DNA from 2 places in the Peribacillus sp. CSMR9 genome. Region 1 is predicted to be linked to the other one. Evidence: a T-box and tRNA genes for the amino acid it is inferred to sense, from the RefSeq annotation. Region 1 holds a T-box; the other holds one or more tRNA genes.
What was found. A T-box is a leader RNA that pairs with one kind of tRNA and senses whether it is charged. The one in region 1 lies ahead of N9I19_RS02185 (valine--tRNA ligase), so its partner is inferred to be a tRNA-Val.

Region 1 (11,935 bases):
GTAGTTTTTTGAAGCACTTGATTTTTCGTATTTAAATAGAGACAGACAAAATGTTCCTGTGACAAAAACCGCATTTCTTCCATGCAATAATTGGCTCCATCTTCAGGAGATCGAATCACATAACGGTCTTGATCATTCAATTTGTTAATCCTCCTGCCAAGTTCGACAGAGGCCAGTATTTGAATCGCTTTCGCTTCACCAATCCCTTTAATCACCGTCAGTTCTTCCACTGAGGCTTCTTTTAGCAGACGCAGGCCCTTGAAGGAATTGATGAGCCTGCCCGATAGTTGCAGAACGGATTCTTCCTTTGATCCCGTCCTCAATAACAGAGCAAGCAATTCTTGATTGGATAGACTTTGCGGTCCGTCCTGCAGAAACCTTTCGCGCGGCCTCTCTTCTTTCGGGTAATCCCGAATCAACATTTTTGATCCACCCTTTCTTGGAAAAGGGAGATGCCAGAGGGAATCGTTTATGCTAAGTCTGCCTGCATCGCTTTAAGTTCACGGGCCAGTCTTGAGACCGGAAGCCCGACGACAGAGAAATAGTCCCCTTTGATTTGTTTGACGAGAAGAGATCCATATCCTTGAATCCCATAGCCGCCAGCTTTGTCAAAAGGTTCCCCGCTATCCAGATAACGTTCGATTTCAGCTTCTGGCAGCTCCCAAAATGTCACTTCCGTCTTTTCTGCGAATACTCTGCGATGCTCGCCGAATAGGATGGCGACACCTGTGTATACTTCGTGTGTCCGTCCTGATAACATCTCCAGCATTCTTTTTCCATCTGCCCGGCTTGCCGGCTTCCCCAATATCTCACCATCAAGGACAACAACGGTATCCGAGCCGATTACCCAGTTTTCCTGAAATTTCGCCGCGATGGCTTCCGCTTTACGGGAGGCCAGGTCTTTCACCGCAGCATCCGGACACATGTTTTCATCAATACTTTCATCGACATTGGAATTCATGCTTTCAAAGGGGATTTGAAGAAATTGTAGAAGTTCTTTACGACGTGGTGATGAAGAAGCTAAAATCAATGGCTGCATAATTAAAAAGTCACCTTTCTTTACTAGGGAGATACATATCTATCCTATCAAATAATGGTCCAATCCACAATTATTGTTTACTAGGAATCGACAAATGCCCGAAAGTATTTCCCGGAAAATAAAAAAAGGTGTCAGCAGATAGTTTCATATTGGGAGCCTGTCCCATTAGGTAGCTCCCCTTTTCTTTACTTAACTTTATATATTTTGGTAATTCAATAAAAAATCAAGAAGACTTTCTTGAGCCTGAAATAGCTTTTCTTCGTTTAGGGAAGTCTCATATTCGTTAATCGACTTTGCCGCAGCCGTCAGGTCATCGTACATTTTTGAAAACTTCGGTGATAATTGCCCTCCCTTCAGTTCATCCAGGTTTTTTTTCAGGGTTTCTTCGTTTACCGTCCCTTCCTTTCCGCGAAGCTTTGTTGCAGATATTTCTGCCAATGATGTATATACTGCCTTCATCTTGTCAAGGGTTTTCTCTTCTTCCTGGCTTGTCCCAGCCGCTTCAAAATTGATTTCCTTCCAATATACGTCTACATCATAAGACTTTAAGAATAAGGCCAGCTCCTTACTTGCAGTGAGACTCTCTGCCGATCCCAGGAATAAATAATAGCTGTCTTCCAATTTGAAAATTTCAGCTGGAACCTGCTTTTCCATGATTTTCTTTTGGATTTGCCTTGCCGCATCCTCGCTGCTGAATACACCACCCTGTACAAGAAACGTCTTTAGCTGGGTTCCTGGTTCATTTGCTACCGCTTTTTTATCTTCAACAGTGGCTCCCTTTGGAATCGAGGTCCCGACCGAAGAAACTGCGGCTTTTTCCTTTGTAATCGTTTTAACGGCGATCAAGCCAAGAATCGATCCAAAAAACACTGCACACATGACAGCGATCATGAATGCCTTGATCGGTCTATTATCCGGGCTTTTCAGCGAACTAGTCCCAAAACCGATTAGCTTCGGCATTTTCTTCTTTGGCGGTGAGGGAATCAATACAATCTTGTTTTCATTTGAATCCTCAGGGAGTATCCATTCGAAACTCTCATCTGGCTGTTCCAGCTCCTCACTCGCCGCCTCTTGGCTTTCCATCTTATTTTTATCCGCAAATACTTTTTCTTCCCCATTTATTTTAATCGTGACGCCTTTGCTTTTTTCCGTCTTGCCCAATTTTTTTCCTCCCCTCCAGATCATTTTTTTCATCCTAACATAGAGGCAAAAAAAAATAACAAGACTTTTGTCGTCTTGTCATTAATAGGTTTCGTCAAATTTCCCTATTCATATCGAGTTAAACAAAAAGGAACTTCAAGGCACTGGTGCTTCTGGTCCATGAACCGTTTAATAACGCCATACACCAATTACATATATACCTCTTCCATGTCATCTTCACTTGAAGCCAAATGGGGATAGTTCCCTACTCCTCATTGTTCAGGTGTTTTTTGACAAATTACTCTTGAACTGGGATGGTCCTTTAAGCTCATCTTAGAAAAGTTACATACCAATGTAAAAGGGAATCGCCCCAAAAATAAGCAGTCAAAGTCCCCAAAACGATATATGGCCCGAAAGGAATCAGTGTTTTCTTTTTTAGAACCCCGGTTAGCAACCCGATGATTCCAAGGAATGCACCATAAAAGCACGCAAAAAGAAACGATAGCAGGACCATCTTCATTCCCAGTACAAAGCCAATCACTGCAAATAGTTTGATATCACCGCCCCCCATGCCCCCCTTACTCACCACAGCGATTAATAGCAGCAGGCTAAAGCCAATCGCTGCCCCGACAATTGAATCCCACCATGGTGACAGCGGAAATGAAACTCTTAGAACCGTAAAAATCGCCATAAAGAAAAGCAGTATTTTATCAGGAATGAGCATATAGGCTACATCAGACACGAAGATGATCATAAATAATGAAATCAATGTCCAGCAAACCCAGAGTTCGTCCGACCAGCCAAGAAATATGGGAGCTGAGGCAAATAAAACACCGGTCAGCATTTCCACTGACGGATAGAGGGGGGAAATCCTTGCTTTACAGCCCAGGCATTTTCCGTATTGCATCATATAAGAAATAACCGGTATCAACTCGAAGAATGTCAATGTACGCCCACAAGAAGGGCAAGCAGAGCGCCGATTCGCAAATGAATTACCCGCTGGAACACTTAAACCGACGACGTTAAAGAATGAGCCTAAAATTAAGCCCAAGACGAAGAGATAGATATGGATAGCCATCATTTATACAAAGTGCACGAGGATTCGATTGCTTTTCTTTGAAACCCTAATATAAAAGTCCCTTCCGCTATATAATAATCACTTGGTTTCTTCATGATTTTTCATTCCTCCCGTCATTTTAATAAGTAGATCCTACTATTCATCAGTCATATAGAATCAATATATAAACATATTTTAACAAATATACTTGGTGAATTGTTATCAATCACTCTATTAGAGTTTTTTCTTTTCAAGAGACTCTGTTAACAAGAGAAAAGGACCTTTGAAAAGATCCTTTTCCAGACTGTAGACAAACTCTCGATGAAAATAGAGCTTGTCTACCAGTTTTTTAGGGGTTTGTGCAATTGGAACGTAGGGCACTCCCTTTGCGCCTGCGGGGTCTCCCATGGACTCGCTTTTCTAAGCAGGAGTCTCGTACACCCGCTCCAATCAACTTTGTTTTAACTTATAGATAGAGCCCTTTTGCCTAAAGTCTTTATTGTTTTAAAATAGACTTAATAAAACTTGAGGTGATGAGGATGCATCCTATTAAGCGTGATCAACTTGAAATGATTACTTTAACAACTGGTGCCTGTGAACCATTTGGTTCGTAAAATTGAAGCTAACACTTTCATTTATGATTTGTTGAAAGATTTGTATTCAGAGATAGGACGCCCAAGTATTGATCTAGACTTTCATTCAATATAACTTCGGTATTCGTTCAATGCGTAAAACAATTGAAGAAGTTGAAACAAATATGGCTTACCGTTGGTTCTTAGGCTTTGGTTTCCATGATAAAGTGCCTCATTTCTCAACATTCGGGAAAAATAATTAGTCCGGTAAAGGCACATCCCTTTAGGCATCTTCTCTGATTAGGAATTCCCTCACAAGTGAAAGGAAATGAAGGGAACCTGTGATGACAAGAGCCTCTTTTCCCCCTGTTTTCCGTCTGCCTTCCCTTATCGCCGCCTGCCAATCCTTGTTTATACTTTTATTTTCATGACTGCATTTTTCATAAAGCGTGTGCGCATCCGCCGCCCGTTCGTGGAAGAATTCAGTAATGATGATTTCCATCGCTTCCGTTTCCAGTCCACGAAGCATCTGGGAATAATTTTTATCTTTAAATGAGCTGAATATGAACCGGTACTTATATTCAGGGTAATGCACTTTTAGCGTTTCCATCAATACGTCGATGCCGGCAGGATTATGTGCACCATCAATGATCACCAACGGCTCATCCGATATTTTTTCAAAACGTCCATCCCATTTCGCTTCCCCTATTCCTTTAAGGATGCTTTTTTCATCGATATTTTCCATTCCTAATAGGACAGCAGCAATGGCCAGCGCCGCATTTTCCATTTGATGACGGCCTAACATCTGCATTTCCACATTTTCGATGGACCTGTCTCCAAGCGAAAAGGAGAAACTTTGCCCACATTCACTTTGCTTTACATTGCCTACATGAAAGTCTTTACCTAATTGGTAATAAGGCACGCCTACTGAAGACGCTTTTTCTTCGATTACTTTTGCTGGTTCCCAAGCGGTGACTCCGCTGATGATCGGCGCCCCGCTTTTAATAATGCCCGCCTTCTCTGAAGCAATTTCCCCAAGTGTGTTACCCAGGATATTCGTATGTTCCAAAGAAATCGAGGTAATGATCGAAAGAAACGGCTGGATGACATTCGTTGTATCGAGCCTGCCTCCCAGTCCGGTTTCCATTAAAACCAAATCCACTTCCTTTTTGCTGAAATAAGAAAATGCCATTGCAGTCAATATTTCAAACTGAGTAGGTCCATTCCCCTTACTGTCCATCTCTTGGATGAACGGCTGCAGCTCCCGGAATGTGGCGATAAAATCCTTATCACTGATTTCGTCCGCATTTATCTTCAGCTGTTCATTCAACCGTATTAAATAAGGTGAAGTGAAGGACGCGACACGTACCCCTTCAGCTAGAAGGATTTCTTTCATATATTGCAAGGTAGATCCTTTCCCGTTTGATCCTGCAATGTGAATATACTTAAGCGCCTTATGTGGGTCACCTAAGTTAGTTAATAATGTTTCCATCCTTGATAAGCCAAAATTCATACCCAATTGAACTTGGCGCCGTTCAAAAAAATGATTGATTTCCTTCATGGTTGTTACCATTATCGTTGAGCCTCCTCTTTCTTTATACCGCTCTTATGCGTTAATATTATTTTATCAATATATGAACGATTAACCTAGATGAAAGGTAGTGTTTTAAAATGAAACCTTCAGATCTTCACTGTTGGATCGTCGTTAACGGCTATTTACAGCATGATAAGTTTTCCAATTTAGCTTTGTTCATTAAGGAGGCGGCTGAAAGGAAAGAAATCATGGCAACCCTTATCCGTAATTCAGATCTGATACCCATAATTGAAAAAGGAGTGCCTCTAATTAAAGGAGCCTTTGATAAGCTGCCTGATTTTGTTCTGTTCATGGATAAAGACATTCATTTGGCACGCCATTTGGAATTGCTCGGCATCCCCGTATATAACGGCAGTACAGCGATCGATATTTGTGACAGTAAAGCAAAAACACATCAAGCATTGGCCGGGCATGGCATACCGATGCCGAAAACCTTGTTTCCCCCCTTTACGTACGAAGGTATCGAAAGGGTCAATATGGATGCCTTTAAACTAATCGGCATTGAACTTGGGTATCCACTTATCGTTAAGGAAGCATACGGTTCTTTTGGGGAACAAGTATATTTGATCCAAACAGAGGATGAGTTATTTAAGACGATCCGTAATCTTGGCCACAAGCCATTTATCATTCAGGAATTCATCGAACACAGTAAAGGGCGGGATATTCGTGTTAATGTCGTCGGCAATCGAGTCATAGCAGCGATGCAACGCCATTCCGAGCACGACTTCCGAGCTAATATGACTGCTGGGGGCCAGGCTGCCCCCTATACACCCACCACGGAAGAAGCACAACTTGCCATCAAATGTGCGGAGATTCTAGGTGCCGACTTCGCCGGCGTCGATTTGCTGTTCGGTGAAGAGGGACCGCTTTTATGCGAAGTGAATTCGAATTCTCATTTACTGAATATTTATGAATGTACAGGCATCAACATCGCTGATAGCATGTTCGATTATATCCTGAACAAATTAGGAAAAGGAAGTGCATCTGATGAAAAAGCAAGCGGGTTGGTTGATTTATAACCGTGAGGATGCCATAAATAATAAAGGATACATAGATTGGATGCTTGGCGAAGCCAGTAAGCTTGATCTTGATTTACACTTTCTCCATCGGGAGGACCTTAGGATCGGCCACCGTTTCAACGAATTGTACGTGGAACATGAGATGAAGCCAATTTCATTGCCTGACTTTGCTATCGTCCGGACCATCGATCCCTTTTTTACTAGGCAACTGGAGCAACTGGGGATTGCCTGCTTTAACTCCTCATCCGTATCCGAAATCGCGAATGACAAAGCAAAGACGCATCAATATTTGTCCTCGCTGGGTATACCAATGGCCGATACCGTTTACTGCAACGGAAGACCAAATGCCGAGGATATGGAGTTCCCTTTCATCGCTAAAGAAACACGTGGCCGTGGCGGGAAACAAGTTTATTTAATCGAGGATGCCGATGATTTGGCCGAACTGAATGACGGAAATTGGATTGTCCAAAAACCTGGTTTATTCGGCAGGGATATCCGTGTCTTTGTAGTTGGTAAAAAAGTGAAGGCTGCTGTACTTAGGGAATCCGCTTCAAGTTTCAAGGCAAATTACACGCTAGGGGGATCGGCTTCGTTATATGAGCTGACCGCATCCGATTTAACCCTTGTAGAAAGAGTAATCGAGGCATTTGATTTTGGCCTGGTCGGAATCGATTTCATATTTGCCGAAGATGGCAGCCTCATGCTCAACGAAATCGAGGATGTCGTCGGCAGCCGGACATTAAGTGCACTAAGCGACATGAATATCGTACGGGATTACCTCAAATTCATAAAAGAAAGAATATCCTCCCAACGGAACATTTGATTTTGGGAATGGCATCAATTGCGTTAAATACAAAAGGATGAACCGGCATATAGCTGGTTCATCCTTTTGTTTTACAGTTGTTTCAGTTCGCTGATCCTGTGGATCACAGAGTCGCGTTTTTCGCTATAGTCTTTTTCTTTGGCACGTTCTTCTTCAATGACGCTTGCCGGCGCCTTTTTAACGAAGCCCTCGTTGCCTAATTTTTTCTGTACGCGTTCAACTTCTTTATTAAGTTTGTCGAGTTCTTTTTCAAGACGTTTCACTTCTTCGTCGATATTGATCAGTCCTGTAAGCGGAAGGATCAGTTCTACACCAGTTACGACAGCTGTCATGGCTTGAGCAGGTTCTTCGACCTCGATTCCGATCGTCAATTGTTCAGGATTACAGAAACGCTCGATATAGCTGCTGTTTTTCTGTAACGTTTCTAAGATGGACTCATCTTTAGCTTTTAAAATCAAATTGATTTTTTTGCTTAATGGTGTATTCACCTCAGCACGGATGTTACGGACGGAGCGGATGATTTCAACAAGCAGCTTCATTTCCTCGGCTGCAGCTGTATCTGTCAATCCTTCATTCACTTCCGGCCAAGCGGCAACAGTGATCGACTCACCTTGGTGAGGAAGGTTCTGCCAGATTTCTTCGGTAATGAATGGCATGAACGGGTGTAATAATCTCATCGTGTTATCCAGTACATAAGCCAAGATCGAGCGGGTCGTTATCTTCGCTGCTTCATTTTCGCCATATAACGGAAGCTTCGCCATTTCAATATACCAGTCACAGAAGTCATCCCAAATGAAGTTATAAAGCACACGGCCCACTTCACCGAACTCATAACGGTCCGCAAGTCTCGTCACGTTTGAAATCGTTTCATTCAAGCGCGTCAAAATCCATTTATCGGCTACAGACTTCTCACCGCTTAAATCGATTTCGTCATAAGTCATGCCATTCATGTTCATCAAAGCAAAACGGGATGCGTTCCAAATCTTATTCGAGAAGTTCCAAACCGCTTCCACTTTTTCCGTACTATAACGAAGGTCCTGCCCTGGTGAGCTGCCTGTAGATAAGAAGTAACGCAGGGAATCGGCACCGTATTGATCGATGACATCCATCGGATCCACACCATTGCCAAGCGATTTACTCATCTTGCGACCCTGTTCGTCACGAACCAGACCGTGGATCAGTACATTTTCAAATGGACGCTCACCTGTGAACTCAAGTGCTTGGAAAATCATCCGCGATACCCAGAAGAAAATGATATCATAGCCTGTTACAAGTGCTCCGTTTGGATAGTATCGTTTGAAATCGATACTGTCCTTATCAGGCCAGCCCATAGTCGAGAATGGCCATAATGCCGAGCTGAACCATGTATCCAGAACATCTGTATCCTGTTCCCAGTTTTCAGCATCCGCAGGTTCTTCGTGGCCAACATACACTTCACCTGTTTCTTTATGGTACCACGCTGGAATGCGGTGACCCCACCAAAGCTGACGGGAAATGCACCAGTCTCGGATATTTTCCATCCAGTGGAGGTACGTTTTTTCAAAACGATCTGGTACGAAATGAACCTTTTCCTCATCGGACCCTTTTTGAAGTTCAACGGATGCATCAGCCAGTGGCTGCATTTTTACGAACCATTGAGTCGAAAGATATGGTTCAACAACAGCACCGCTTCTCTCTGAATGGCCGACTGAGTGAAGGTGATCTTCGATTTTGAAGAGCACTCCTTCTTCCTGAAGGTCTTTGACGATTTGCTTACGGCATTCGAAGCGATCCATACCTTCGTACTTACCAGCCTTTTCATTCATCGAACCGTCTTCATGCATGACAAGGATGCGCTCCAAATTGTGACGGTTCCCAATTTCGAAGTCATTCGGGTCATGGGCCGGAGTAATTTTAACCGCGCCTGAACCGAATTCCATATCGACATAATCATCACCGACAATTGGGATTTCCCGGCCTGTAATTGGCAAACGAACCATCTTGCCGATCAGGTGTTTATAACGATCATCTTCAGGGTGTACAGCAACCGCAGTATCGCCTAGCATCGTTTCTGGACGTGTGGTGGCTATTTCAATTTCACCTGACCCGTCAACCAACGGATATTTCATATGGTAAAATGCACCCTGCACATCTTTATAAATAACCTCGATATCGGATAACGCCGTTTTCGTTGATGGATCCCAGTTGATGATGTATTCGCCTCGGTAAATCAAGTCCTTTTTATAAAGAGAGACGAAAACTTCGCGTACTGCTTTTGAAAGCCCCTCATCAAGAGTGAAGCGTTCACGGGTATAATCAAGCCCAAGACCCAACTTTGACCATTGTTCACGGATATGGCTCGCATATTCCTCTTTCCATTTCCATGTCTCTTCAACGAACTTTTCACGTCCAAGGTCATAACGGCTTACGCCTTCCGAGCGAAGCTTTTGTTCAACCTTTGCTTGAGTGGCGATACCGGCATGGTCCATGCCAGGCAACCATAATACATCATAGCCTTGCATCCTTTTCATTCGTGTCAATATATCTTGAAGTGTCGTATCCCAAGCATGGCCAAGATGCAGCTTACCTGTTACATTAGGGGGCGGGATGACAATCGTATATGGTTCCTTTTTATCGTCACCCGTCGCTTCGAAAAACTTCCCATTAAGCCACCATTTATAGCGGCCTTTCTCTATCGTCTGCGGATCATATTTAGTTGGCATCGAAATTTGGTTCTCTTCCATATCATTTCCTCCTTTTTGGGCATAAAAAAAACTTCCATCATCACAAAAGGACGAAGGAAGTTGTTCGCGGTGCCACCTTTTTTCCGAAAAATAAAAAAATCTCTTTCGGCTCTCAAATCGGATAACGGCTCTTCACCGGCCTTCGCTACTAAGATCTTTCACGAAAACTGCTCGCGGACGACTTCGGATGCTGCTGCCTGGAAACCTCCCACCAATTGGTTTCCTCTCTGAAAAGTGCATTTCATCTTACTATTTCCGGTCTTTGCATTGAATTATATTCATATGTAAAATCATTGAATGCATATAGTATATAGTACAAAAAATATGGGGCTCCAGTCAATCATCTTTTCGCTTACTTTCCCAGGAAGCGTCTCATTTCACGCATTCACTCCCGCTGTCCGGCCAGTTTCTTTATTTTATACTCCAGGAACAGTTAATGTGACGGCTTTTTCACCTTTCCCACTACCCACCCATATAATAAAAGAAGTCCTAAAAAGGAAGGTAATAATATGAAGCGAAGATATACTCCCTATACTTTACCGCCTTGGATGAAAAAATTCCGCGGTGTTTGCCAGCAGTTCATCATTCCCTTTATCGTATTCCAAGGATTACGTACGCTGATTTTCCCTACTTTCTTCGATATGCTCCTGTTAGTCGCCTTTATTTTCTTGGCCTTGTCTTTATATTTCGAATGGATTTAATTATTCCCTCACAGCAAAAAAATATACATGACTGGAGATGATCCAATCATGTATATTTAGCTTGGGGGTGATTGCTCTTCTTTGGCAGCCTCGGCAGCCGCCTTTTTCTTCTGTTCGATTTCTTCGATTTTCATCACCATATATTCTACATTCTTCAGGAGCCAAAATTGCCTCTGCAGTTGAGTAACATTATCAAGCTCTGAACGATGGCTCCTGCCATCGGAATAACCCTTCACTAATTCCAAAGCTGATCCAGGGAAAGCCATATAACTTTGCATGAGCAGCAATTCTTCTTCTTTCAAAGGAAAATAACGAAAATAGTTATATAGCCAGTCGACGCAGTCATCGCATTGGACAGGATAGGTCCTGGCCGATTTAACGAGAAATGGCAGTAAATCGAAATGAGGCGGTGCCGTATTCGAATTCTCAAAATTGATGAAGTAGCCATACCCCCGTTCATCACTAACGAAATGCTTCAAAGAGACCTTTCCGTGCGTGATCACGGTTCGAACCTTTTCACTTTCCTTCGTTTTTTCATACCAGGTTTCAAATTTCTTGATCGAGTACTTCAGTGCCTGTGAAATATCAGTGAAGAATGAACAAACCGTCATTTCAAATGGAGACATATACCACTTCTTTTCGCAGCTGACAATATACTCATCCATAAAGTCCTTCTCGTTATTCCAGGCATCAAGCGTCCGCTCATAATGAGCTTCCCGTTCTTCTATATCCACCTGGATTTCCTTTACTGACAGCGTATGCATCCGAGCAAGCTCCCTGAACATTTGCTTATGCTTTTCATCACGCTCCCCGTCCCCTTCATTATTAAGCCAGGGCATCAGGTAATACAAACGTCCATTATGAAGAACGGCGTAACGCTGATCCATCGTTTGATAAATGGGAACGATCCGGTTATAGCCTCGATGGTACAGTTTTTGAACATTCCTGATAAAATCAATGCCTTTATGCGGTACAATGGATTTCAAGGCAAATGTACCTCGATCACTGTATACTTTTTTCACCCGCCCGAAGTCCTCAATATATTGTACATACATGGCGTATTCCTTCAAGACGGTCTCCGTGTCACGATCCCGATTAATAGGCTGCTGATTCTCGTTTTCCCTCACGAGACTCACTCACTTTCTCTATAAACACTCAACAATCCGATTATTCGATTCCTCTAGCCACCAAAAGGTGTAATTAAATCCGGGCTGCTCTAAAAAACAGGAGCAGACCATATGCTCTGCTCTCTGTCCTGGTCAATTCT
Region 2 (11,935 bases), on a different contig from region 1:
AATGGTTTTTGTTTCTGTAATGGTTCGTGATGTAGGAATCCTAAATCCATTCTGTTCCATATATTCTAATGGCCTGTCCTCATTTATCGGTTCTGAATTCGGCATTTCGCAGTGAGCCTGCGATGGGTCACTATGATAAAAATAGGGTGTCTCATGGATCCCAATAAATAATTTCACTGGTTTATGACAAATGATACAAGAAAGCTGATCACGTTTTCCTTTTTCAAAAAGTGTCTGCAGCTCACCAGCTGAAACGGTATGTAAATGTACGATTTCATTGCCAGATTTTGCTTGATTCATATAAATGGATACCTCTAATCTATTAAAAATATCGGCAATACTCATCATACCAGAAGATTAGGAAAAAAGAATGCGGAAATAGTGTTTAAATCTCATTCCAGACGGGTAATTAAATGACAACATAACTATTTAAATAAAGGTGGGATTCCTATGGGATACATAGCACCTGTTACACAATTTGATTATATTCAATATGCCAACCGGACGGTCGGAGCTGAAGAGAAAGTAAGAATTGTCAAAGGAACGGAACCCATTCAACCGATCCGCTTTGATCAGGTGTTGGAAGAGGAAATGGGAAGCTTTGAAGGATTCGATCAAGTTCAATATCATAATCGGGAAAGGACGAATGGAGCAGGCGCTAATAAAAATCAAATGGGCATGGGGGTTAGTGAAGAATTTACGGCTGAAATGACGGGAAAAGGGTGGTATTTCAACGAAAGTGTCTAGTTTTGCAAAGAAAAACAAAAGAGGACACGTGAAGTGTCCTTTTTGTGTTGATCTCTTAGAGAACGTCAATTTCCACGATTAGAGCTAACAATAATTGTAGTAAAAGTTGAATGTTAAGAGCGATTTGTGCATCAGTTGTTACAACGTCGATATCACGGCTGTTTTCAACAATTGTTTTTTGGCGCGTGATTTGTTTAACATTAGAAGATTGGATTAATTCTTGGGTAATCCTATCAGCATTATCATTATCTGCAACGGAAATGCTTACGATGATCGCGATAGCTGCTTGTAGAGCGGATTGTAGAGAAAGAGCCGCTTTAACATCTGTTGAAGTGATATTTACATTACAAGAATCTTTAATGTAAATTAGTTCTTCGGAAAGCTGAACCTGAGAATTGTCTTGTCTTGCCTCTTGTTCGATCGAGTCGTCTTCGTTATTGCAGAATCCTGTCAGGGGGTGGTGTGAAGCTGAATCTAGGGCTGACCATGATCTTTCAGAGTCTTCATGAGTGTTACAGTTGCTACGATATACATTTTGGTTCATGTTGTTTTTTCCTCCTTAGGTTTTATTCCCTATTAAAATATGCTTTGATGGTTAATCGGGTTGGACGAATAAATCAGTTAATTCGTCTATTTTTTAATACTTAGGGAAAGTATTAGTGTGTGGGGGGGGTGAATGATAAAAGAAGCTGGAGCTTCAGGAATGAAATGTAAGTGCTGCTATGTTTTCTGTTACTTATTTCTCCCCAGCAAGTAGGGTTTGATTAGGTGAAATGGTGAATCATTTATCTTTGGAATCCGTGAATTTGTTGTGAATAGAATTTGTAATTGGATTAACATCTTTTTCCGTGATGTTCTTGTCTTGGTTTATGATTTTTTGCGATTGCTCTTGTAAATAGCGAATGGTTTCTCTAAGGTTATTTCTTTCTTTTTCAGTTAGATCGACTTTTTCCTTTTTGAAACCATGTTTTCTCATAGTCCTCGAAACCAGCAGTTCCATTAATCTTTTTTGAGACTCCTCCAGGTTAAATTCATTGTTGCCCATAAAATTTTCCCTCCTTCTTGCTTTCTATATATAGTCTATGTATTTTTGCGGAGATTGCCATTGAACAGAAATGGTTTTTTTATAAAACGATAATTTAAGATCATGAACGAACAAAAAAACGCTGTCCAATCAGAAAACTGAAAGGACAGCGTTTTTATATCATAAAATGGTCTTCGTCATCGTTTTATGAGGAATGCCAGCATCCATGAATTCGTCGGAAACGATCTCATATCCTAACTTTGAATAAAAAGGAATCGCGTGCACCTGGGCATCAAGCTTTAATTGAGGTACTTCCCGTTCGCTTGCGTATTCCTCAATAGCGTTCATGATCATGGCACCGGCACCATTCTTTCGGCCCGATGATAGTACACAAATGCGCTGGACTTTACCAATGTTGTCGATTACCCTGAAGCGGCCGGCACCTATTGGCTGATCCTGATCATCATATAAAACGAAATGTGCAGACTCTTCTTCATATTCATCGATCTCTTCTTCAAGAGGGACTTTTTGTTCTTGGACGAATACTTTTTTTCGAATCATATAAGCATTTTCAAGCTCTTGGCTGTTCTCTGCAATTTTTACAAACACGAAATCATTCAGCTCCTAATCTAAATGTTTCATAAACGGTCCATGCCCCATCTTCAAGCTGATACAGCAAGTGAACTCGTTTCACCTCTTCTTCATGGCTAACGTCAAGCATGCTTAATTGGCCTAAAACATCAGAATGCTCATTATCGGATAAATCTTGAGCGATGGTAATATGCGGGACGAATGCATGTTCATTTTCACTTTTCATGAATTCCTCATTATTAAGTGCATCATGCAGCTCTTGAAGCCCTTCGGATAATTCCACTTTGAAATAAATAGTATTGCTTACGGGTTGGAAGGACTTTGCTTTCGTTACGTTCATCGTAAAAGGACTGCACTTTTGAGCAATGCCTTTTAATTGTTCCGCGATCGTCGAAATTTCCATATCCGTCGCTTCGAATGTTGGTTTAAGCGTTAAATGCGGTGGAATGAAAGCATATTTCGTATCATACCTTTTTCGATAGGAGTTAGCTAAATCTTGAAGTTTTTTTGAAGGGAAAATTGCAACACCATATTTCATAAATAAAACCTCCTGATATTTTTTATTGTTGTATTATATATAGTTGGACATGTTTTTTCTTGAAACCATCTCAAAAGAGGTGATTACGAGTAAGTTAGAACATTTCCAATAGTGCTCTTTTTAAATCTGCCTGCCAATATTTCCAGGTATGATTACCTTCAAATTCTTCATAGAAGCATGGAAATCCTTTTTGGTTTAATAATTTATGCAATTCCCTGTTGGGTTCTATGAAGTTTGCCCTGTTGCCATCAGTCGTCGGAACATCAGTTTCCCCAGTCCCGATCACATGGTAAAGTTCGAGGAGATGCGGATCCTCAAAATTACGTACAGCATCCATTACTGCTTCATTGGCAAGTGGCGACTGCATGATGCATTTCCCGAATGTATGGGGATATTTTAGTGCGGCCAATAAAGAAACTGTACCACCAAGAGAGTCACCGATCAAAGCTCGACCATGTCCCATTTGATAGGTCGGAAATTCATCATCTAAAAACGGGACAAGTTCATGGGCAAGAAAACGTATGTACGCAATGTGCTGTTCCCCGTCCGGATGATATTTGCTCCTGCGGTCAAAGCGATCTTTATAGGGAATGCCGACAATGATGATATTCTCGATCTCTTCGTTCCCTAATAGTTCATCGGCTACGCGACCAATTCGGCCCATTTGAAAATAATCACGGCCATCCTGAGCAATCACAAGCGAATATTTATACAGTGGCGAAAAATTAGCAGGCAAGTAAACAAGTAGTTCCAACTCTTCTGCTAAAGCTTCGCTTTTAAACATGTACTCTTTAATTGTGCCTTTGCGTAAACTCATTTTCCCGCACCTCGATGATAATTAATAATAATGAAACAACTTACTTGATTATTTTAGCATAGCCTTGCGATTTTTTCCCGTGAGAAGAATTTAGAATAGAATATTTTCATTATATTTTCTAAAAATTTAAATTATAAGGTGCTATAATACTAGCATATAGGAAAATAATACAATAAAAGAGGTGGCGAATAAAATGGCAGATGTACAAGTACACAGCAGGGAAGTAACAAAGGCGGCTAAACGAACATTAATAGAGCGTGGTGTAAGTGTGGAGGCAATTGCAAAAATCGTTTTTGAATTGCAGTTCCCGTATAAAGCTGATCTTAAGCTGGAGGAATGCATCCACAGCGTCGAGCGTGTCCTGTTGAAAAGGGAAATTCAACATGCCATTTTAGTCGGTGTGGAGCTGGATAGACTGGCAGAGCAAAAAAAGCTATCAGAGCCCCTGCAATCGATTGTTGAATCTGATGAAGGGTTATTCGGAGTGGATGAAACGATTGCCTTTGGTGCAGTACTCGGTTACGGAAGCATTGCTGTAACGACCTTTGGCCATTTGGATAAAAATAAAATAGGCGTCATTCACGAACTCGATAAGAAGCAAGAAGGAATCGTGCATACCTTCCTGGATGATATCGTTGCAAGTATTGCCGCGAGTGCCGCCTCAAGGTTAGCTCATCGTCTGAGAGATGAAGAAGAATCGTTAACTGAACAGGAAAAGGACATTCAGGAAGAAGAAGAGTTAATCGGTTGAATCTTGTTGACCAATTTTCATCCCGACCTATCAAACCTGGCCTTAATGAGGCGGGCAGAAAGGATATTGTCCATTTTAAATGTCCGTTTTGTCTGCCTTAGAAAACAGAATGCGTGAAAATTGCCTGGATAAATTTCAAGCACCTGGATTTTCCGCTGCGTAATCTTTCCTTGTTCGGAGAGATAAATTATCTCTAATGGAGCATTTTCTTCCATATGTTTTCGAAGTATATATTTCATTCCTTGTCACTCCTTTGCTGACTTACTTGCAATCATTATATGCGAACATACGTTTCTTATGCAAGTAAAAAGGGAACGCCGGTTCTTGTTTTGCGGATAGGTAATAAAAAATAAGATGAAAATAAAACTTTTTTAATATAATGCGTTGACTTTTTAACAAAAAAACATATAATAAATTATGTACTTAAGTATTTTACTAATCAGTTATTACATACGACTTGTTAGCTCAGTGGGAGAGCACTTCCTTGACAGGGAAGGGGTCGTGGGTTCGAATCCCTCACAGGTCATCCGAACGGCGAAAGCATTGCTAAGCAATGTTCTTGCCGTTTTTTATTTTAAATCAACGACTGTATGATGGGTTCAAGGTAAACACCATAGAATGCCTAAAAACCACTTCACGCTAAAATATGTGAGGTGGTTTTTTTGCTTTTAAATTTCGAATTCAAGAATTTCATGAAGAGAAAGCACTTAAGTAACATTCAATTATGCTAGGTTTACTGTGAAGAAAATGAATTTGTAAATGTTAAGATGTTACTGCTAACATCAGTTTCTTTTCCTTGTATTGCAGTATGGATTTTCCAAAGGGCATTTCTATTACAGTATCCAGTAGCGCTGGACAAATAATTTGAAAGTTGTTAAGCATTACTATGGTATTCATCTCTAAGGAAAATACTGTTGAAGAAGCATTAACCCTGTCAGAATAAAGACGCAAAAACTTTTGAATGACTCGTTCGTTGCATGACGTTAGCCTCTTTGGTAGACTATGCAGAAGTACATTTGACTTTGGCTAGGATTTACTATGGAACGGCATAGAGCTTCCCATTTTCAGGTTTCGTTTGGGACATCTCACTTTAGTAGGAGAATAAAGGGATACAGCTTTATAAAAAGAAATAATCCATGAATCACACATACATTTTCCATATGTGGAGTGTGTGTCAAATCAGTTTTAAAAGTGTAACCCAATCATACAGGTTCCCGATTCTAACTCTAATTTCGTGGGGATCTTTTTCATGTCTATCCTTTTTCTATCTTTTCCTTCTCTCCTCTCCCAAAAAAGTAAGAATTCTTTAATTTAACTCGAACGGCAGGGGGCAGTGAAACTTCTAAGGAATAATTTTTGGATGTACAAAAATACATTACAAAAATAAAAACTTAACAATTTGATGTGTTTCTAAGAAAAAACCATCTTTTCTCATAAAGCAGGGGTTGTATGTGGGCTTGTAATTTATCAAGAATTTTCTGTTTAGATGACTATACAGGAATAATATAAGGAGGAAGCGATGAACAATTATAAATTGACCATTCAATATGATGGCGGGCGTTATAGAGGCTGGCAACGACTCGGTAATAGTGATGATACGATCCAAGGGAAAATTGAAAATGTATTAACGGAAATGGTAGGGGAAAAAATTGAAATCATCGGATGCAGCAGAACGGATGCCGGTGTACATGCCCTTGCCCAAATAGCCAATTTTAAGATCGGTGAAAATCTGACTGAAGTTGAAATCATGAATTATTTGAATAGATATTTACCACGGGATATCAGCATTGTCGAGGTTAGGCTAGTTCCTGAACGTTTTCATGCCCGTTATAATGCTAAGGATAAAACCTATTTGTATAAGATCTGGAACGAGCAATATACAAATCCTTTCATGCGAAAGTACAGTATGCATGTAGAGGAAAAGCTGAATATCACAAGAATGAAAAATGCATGTCAACATTTTATAGGTGAACATGATTTCACTGCTTTTTCAAATGCAAAGTCTAAGAAAAAGTCCATGGTGCGTGAAATATACTCCATTGATATAGAAGAAAATGCTGGCTTCATCCAAATTACAGTGCGAGGCGATGGATTTCTTTATAACATGGTTAGAAAGATTGTCGGGACGTTGATAGAAGTTGGGTTGGGTGAAATAGATGCTGAAAATATACCAAGTATTATAGAGTCAAAAGAAAGAATCCAAACGGGTCGTATGGCGGAGGCAGCTGGTTTGTACTTGGTAAAGGTTGATTTCTAGAGATGAACCATCCATAAATATGAAACTGGATTGAGTTATAATAGATAGTACAGAAAATTGACAGGGGTTTGGGTTCGAATCCTCACAGGTCCGAACGGCAAAAGCATTGCTAAGCAATGTTCTTGCCGTTTTTTATTCTGTCATTTCATATCGGATATCATTACCCTCGAAACCACAGCACAAAGACTGAACAGAAAATCACGTGACGGTCAATTTGTCCTACAGTGTAAGGTTTCCGTTGCTTGTTGTAAAGTTCTCTATGGGCGCACATTTATTTGATCCCTAAACAAATCAATAGACAAATTTCCTTTTGTCCCTACGACAGCATAAGAGATGTCAATAACAGAAAGGTTTCTTTTTTTAAGTTCAGCCATTAACCATTCGTCATCGTAGGTTTGTTTGGATAAGTTTTCGTATAGGATCTTCCCATCATAGACCATCTCTATCGGTATAGTTCCAGCTGAGGACCGTATAGCCAAATCCTGTTTGGTGGTATTTTGGTATTGTGTTTTTTTTAATACAGAAAGGGAGCCATTTATCTCTAATATGGCACACTCCACTTCATCAAAATGGAAGATATCCTTGCCCCGCAAAGCCTGTTTAAGAGAATCCAGTGAATACCCCATTCGCTGCATGGACTCCTCAAGAATCTGTCCATTCTGAATTAAGGCAACAGGTTCTCCAGCAATCCATTTTCCGAAGCGCGGATTTCGAACCGCTACAAGATTCAGTATAAAAACGACGGCACCCATAATAATCATTGCAAGGATAAAATACAAGAATTTAATTTTAATATTGAATGCTAGATTGCCTGCAATTGTCCCCATCGTAATTGAAGCGATATAAAGGTGATAGGTCCTTTGGGCAATCGTCTGTTTACCGAGCAGATGGACAAATACCCATAATAAAATAAAAGCTGTAAAGGTTCGAAAGATGATTTCAACAGATCCTGGCATGACTATTTCTCCCTTTTAAAAATCCCGACAGTTCGTTTGTAATAATATGTTCTTACAGCAAGCCCATTATTCTGTAATTTGGGTGCGAAAGTTGAAGAAGAATTAAGTTTTTTAGGGTCGTGGCCATATTTTAAATATTCCATAAAGGGAGCGATTCTTTATTAAGGATTGGTTTTCTTCCTGAACGAAGGCATAAGTCAAAAATAGGTAGGAAAACCAATTGGTTTTTTTTGTAATTAGTTTGATCAACTATTAATAATGAGGTATACCAGTTTACATGTCCCTTTTCAATAAACGGGACCCTATAGTTTTCGGCCTTGCATTTTTTTATTTCGTTCACTGTTTCAATATGCATTCCTGAATCAGTATAATCAATCACTGTGTGTTTCGAAAAAATCAACATAATTATGAAACGTACTTCCTTATAAATCAGGCATTCAAAATAAGTGAAATAGGAAGCAAGTAGCATATCGTTACTTGCTTCTTTTTATTTGGTGTCGAAAATCCATGGATATGTTTACTTAGTATTGATTTAGAACATTTTTCGAATAATAGTATCAAAATACTTTTTTGCACGGGGGTATGTTTTGAGTAATATTCGGGAGATATTCATTGACGATTTAAAATGCATTTATAAAAATTTCTTTATTTGTATCGTTGTTGTGTTTCTTATGTTCATCCCATCCATTTATGCGTGGTTTAATATTGTTGCATCATGGGACCCATATGCAAATACGGAAGGAATCCTTGTCGGTGTTTCAAATAATGATAAAGGTGCGGAGTTAAATGGCGAAGCCGTAAACATAGGCAAGGAAGTCATAGAGGGGTTAAAGGGAAACAAAGATTTGGGCTGGAGATTCACAACTCAAAAAGAGGCGTTAGCAAAAGTGGAAAAGGGGGATTATTACGCATCCATCATCATTCCAGAGAATTTTTCGGAGCATATTGCGACAATCATGACCGATGACCCTATTAAAGCGGAGATTGATTATTATGTGAATGAAAAAATCAATTCCATTGCTCCTAAAATTACGGCAGCGGGGGCCAACAGCATTGTGGGAAATGTGAGCAAAAGCTTTATCAAATCAGCTAGCGGGAGTATTCTTGCAATCTTTAATGAACTGGGAATCACCTTGCAAAATGAGTTGCCGACAATTCAGAAAATGAAGAATATGGTGTATTTATTAGAGGGAGAACTTCCGGAGCTTGAACAAAATCTGAAAATCGTACAAACACATGTGAAAAGAGCAGAAGAAATCATTAAAATGGTCAATGATGGTCTGGATTCAATAGAAGGTTTAACATCACAGAAAGACAAATTGGTGTCAGGTGTTTCTAATTATGTAGACTCAACCAAGCAGGCATTTGCCGAAATCCATCCACTCTTGAAAAATGATATTGCGAGCATCAGGAGTGATAATGAATCGATTTTAGTGCTTGCAAATAGGTTAGCGGATCAGGATTTGTCCGATAATGAGGGGAATCAGCTAGTTGAACAAGGGAGAACGAGGATAAATAAAGAGTTATATCTTTTGGACAGTATGTATAACTTATTGGTGAGCGTCAATCAATTTAGTGAAAAAAACCGCCTTCAGCCAGAAATAAATCTAGTGGATGGTTTACGGGATAATGCTTCGAATCAACTTCAAGCACTGAATGACCATTCCTTCGACTCACTTAGAAATCTTGGTGAAAATAATGATGAAGTCTTGGGAAACTTCCAGGATACCTTTTCAAAGGAGACAGGACCAAAATTCAATGAAATCTGGGCTGAAACGGATACTATATTACAGAATGCCCAGCGTATGCTTGAGGAGGGAAGCCAAGCTCTTCCTGAAGTGAAGACATTGTTGAATGAGACGAATCGAACGTTAGTAACTCGTACGGGAGATATCGATAAGTTACAGGATAAATTTCCGGAGATCGAGGGGAAAATCAAGGCTCTGGCTTCTAAAATGAGAGAAATCGATAAATCTTATAATATGGAAGAAGTGATTGATTTCCTAAAGAATGATATTGAACAGGAAAGTGACTTTTTCTCGGAGCCAGTATTGCTCAATAAACACAGTTTATTTCCCATTCCGAACTATGGATCTGCCATGTCCCCCTTCTTCACGGCACTTTCCCTATGGGTGGGTGGGACAATATTGATTTCCATGCTTAGCGTGAGCGTCACACAAAAGGGTTACAGTCCATATCAAATTTATATTGGCAGGTACCTTATATTCTTCATTATTGGATTGATGCAGGCATTAGCCGTTTCCATCGGTAACCTTTTTCTGATTGATGTATATGCAGTAGATAAATTCGAGTACGTCATGTTTTCCGTCTTGATAAGTACAGTATTTACTTTAATGGTCTACACCTTCGTCTCGGTTCTGGGGAATGTTGGGAAGGGAATAAGCGTAGTTCTGATGGTGCTTCAAATATCAGGCTCGGGAGGTACCTTCCCCATTCAAGTAACACCGCCATTTTTCCAACATATCAACCCCTTCCTGCCGTTTACCTATGCCGTTGGTTTACTTCGTGAATCAGTTGGAGGGATAACCTGGAGTGTCGCTGGCAAGGATATATTCATCTTATTCCTCTATTTAATAATCACGCTCAGCTTTGGCATCATATTGAAAAAGCCACTGCATGAAAGGACGCAAAAGATGAAGGATAAATTGTATGGAAGCAGGATTTTTTAAGTTACTGAATGGAGCGGAGACCTCGGTTAACATAACTGAAATGAAGGCACGAAACTGGATACTGAAAAATCAGCCTGAACCCTTGAAAAGGGCTCAGGTTTTTTATTTGTTGAATGGAATTTGTTTATATGAATCTTTATGTAAAATTGGAATATTTATCAATACATTGACAGTTTAATAGAAAGATACCGATAAATTAGAATTTTTGCATTTTTATTGTTGACAAAAACCATTGGATTAATCATTATTAAGAAATAATGTTTAGTTAATCGGTGCGATATAAAAGTGGGGTGACTTTATGTATTTAACAATAGATGGCATTGAAAAAAGTTTTTCGAATGAAAAGAAAGAAAGCATAAAGGTGCTCGATGAGATTAATATAGAGGTCGAGAAAGGAAGCTTCGTTTCGATCGTCGGACCTTCAGGATGTGGCAAATCGACACTCCTTTATCTAATTGCCGGCCTTGATAAGGCTGATAAAGGTGAAATACGTGTAGCTGGAAAAAAGGTGATGAAGCCAGGTCCGGAGCGGGTTGTAGTGTTTCAAGAGGCTGGGTTATTTCCTTGGTTGACGGTTCTTGAAAATGTTACATACGGATTGAAGTTAAAGAAGATTCCCAAAGAAGAGGCTAAAGCCAAAGCATTGGACATTTTAAAAATGGTTCACCTCAGCAGATATGTTGACTCCTATCCACATCAACTCTCGGGGGGGATGAAACAGAGGGTAGCCATCGCAAGAGCGCTGGTGATGGAACCTGATATCCTGTTGATGGATGAACCATTTTCTGCTCTTGATGAGCAAACGAGGATGGTCTTGCATAAAGAGCTGCTCGAAATCTGGAGAAAAACTAAAGTGACCATTTTTTTCGTTACCCATAATATTCGTGAGGCTGTTCAGCTTTCCGAAAAAATTATCGTCTTTGCAACCCGTCCCGGGAAAATTAAAGAGACGATTTCCGTCCCTTCCATGAAAGATGGAGTAATGCCGGATAGTGTAACTTTGCATACTGAACAAAGGGTTCTATCGATCTTGCAGGAGGAAATTGAAAAAGTGCTGAAGGAGGAAATGGGGAATGATTACAGCTTTAAGACGAATCATATTCATCGCGATGATAGCGGGGATATGGGAAGTCACATCTAGACTTTCCAGTCTTCCGGACTTCATGTTTCCCAGCCTGACTCAAGTGTTGGAAACTCTGTTTAATGGACTGGTAAGCGGACAAATAACCGAAGCCATCGGAAAAAGCCTTGGCCGTATCCTAATCGGCTTCACGATTGCCATTATAATAGGTCTAATCTTAGGATATTTCATTTGGCGCTTTAAACTGGTTGAGGATACGCTTGGATTCGTAGTGACTGCTTTACAATCCATCCCGAGTATCGTTTGGTTCCCTTTGGCAATAATTTGGTTTGGATTGAATGATTTTTCAATTCTCTTTATCGTCACGATCGGCGCAACTTGGACGATGACAGTTAATGCAACAAGTGGATTCCGGAATGTGCCCCAGCTGTATCAACGGGTTGCCAAAACATATGGATCAACCGGTTTTCATTTTCTACGTAC

Region 2: it encodes a tRNA-Val, which carries the amino acid that the T-box ahead of N9I19_RS02185 (valine--tRNA ligase) is inferred to sense. The anticodon was not compared.

The regions. Positions count from the first base shown of each region.
Region 1 is NZ_JAOPHO010000002.1:62,281-74,215, forward strand. Features, by position in the region: gene radC (RadC family protein) at 1-422, opposite strand, end outside; gene N9I19_RS02150 (Maf family protein) at 470-1,039, opposite strand; gene N9I19_RS02155 (hypothetical protein) at 1,235-2,200, opposite strand; gene N9I19_RS02160 (prepilin peptidase) at 2,508-3,260, opposite strand; partial or broken gene N9I19_RS02165 (transposase) at 3,770-4,065, shown strand; gene N9I19_RS02170 (bifunctional folylpolyglutamate synthase/dihydrofolate synthase) at 4,092-5,381, opposite strand; gene N9I19_RS02175 (ATP-grasp domain-containing protein) at 5,480-6,421, shown strand; gene N9I19_RS02180 (ATP-grasp domain-containing protein) at 6,390-7,244, shown strand; gene N9I19_RS02185 (valine--tRNA ligase) at 7,316-9,967, opposite strand; T-box leader at 10,011-10,239, opposite strand; gene N9I19_RS02190 (hypothetical protein) at 10,477-10,668, shown strand; gene ysxE (spore coat protein YsxE) at 10,725-11,795, opposite strand; gene N9I19_RS02200 (LysM peptidoglycan-binding domain-containing protein) at 11,928-11,935, opposite strand, start outside.
Region 2 is NZ_JAOPHO010000056.1:15,754-27,688, reverse strand. Features, by position in the region: gene N9I19_RS19215 (ATP-dependent helicase) at 1-300, opposite strand, end outside; gene N9I19_RS19210 (hypothetical protein) at 451-747, shown strand; gene N9I19_RS19205 (spore coat protein) at 803-1,291, opposite strand; gene N9I19_RS19200 (hypothetical protein) at 1,529-1,792, opposite strand; gene N9I19_RS19195 (GNAT family N-acetyltransferase) at 1,952-2,380, opposite strand; gene N9I19_RS19190 (YjcG family protein) at 2,385-2,900, opposite strand; gene N9I19_RS19185 (alpha/beta hydrolase) at 2,995-3,717, opposite strand; gene N9I19_RS19180 (phosphatidylglycerophosphatase A family protein) at 3,911-4,468, shown strand; gene N9I19_RS19175 (hypothetical protein) at 4,486-4,707, opposite strand; tRNA gene N9I19_RS19170 (tRNA-Val) at 4,923-4,994, shown strand; gene truA (tRNA pseudouridine(38-40) synthase TruA) at 5,988-6,725, shown strand; gene N9I19_RS19160 (DUF421 domain-containing protein) at 6,983-7,681, opposite strand; gene N9I19_RS19155 (YhgE/Pip domain-containing protein) at 8,269-10,371, shown strand; gene N9I19_RS19150 (ABC transporter ATP-binding protein) at 10,670-11,512, shown strand; gene N9I19_RS19145 (ABC transporter permease) at 11,445-11,935, shown strand, end outside.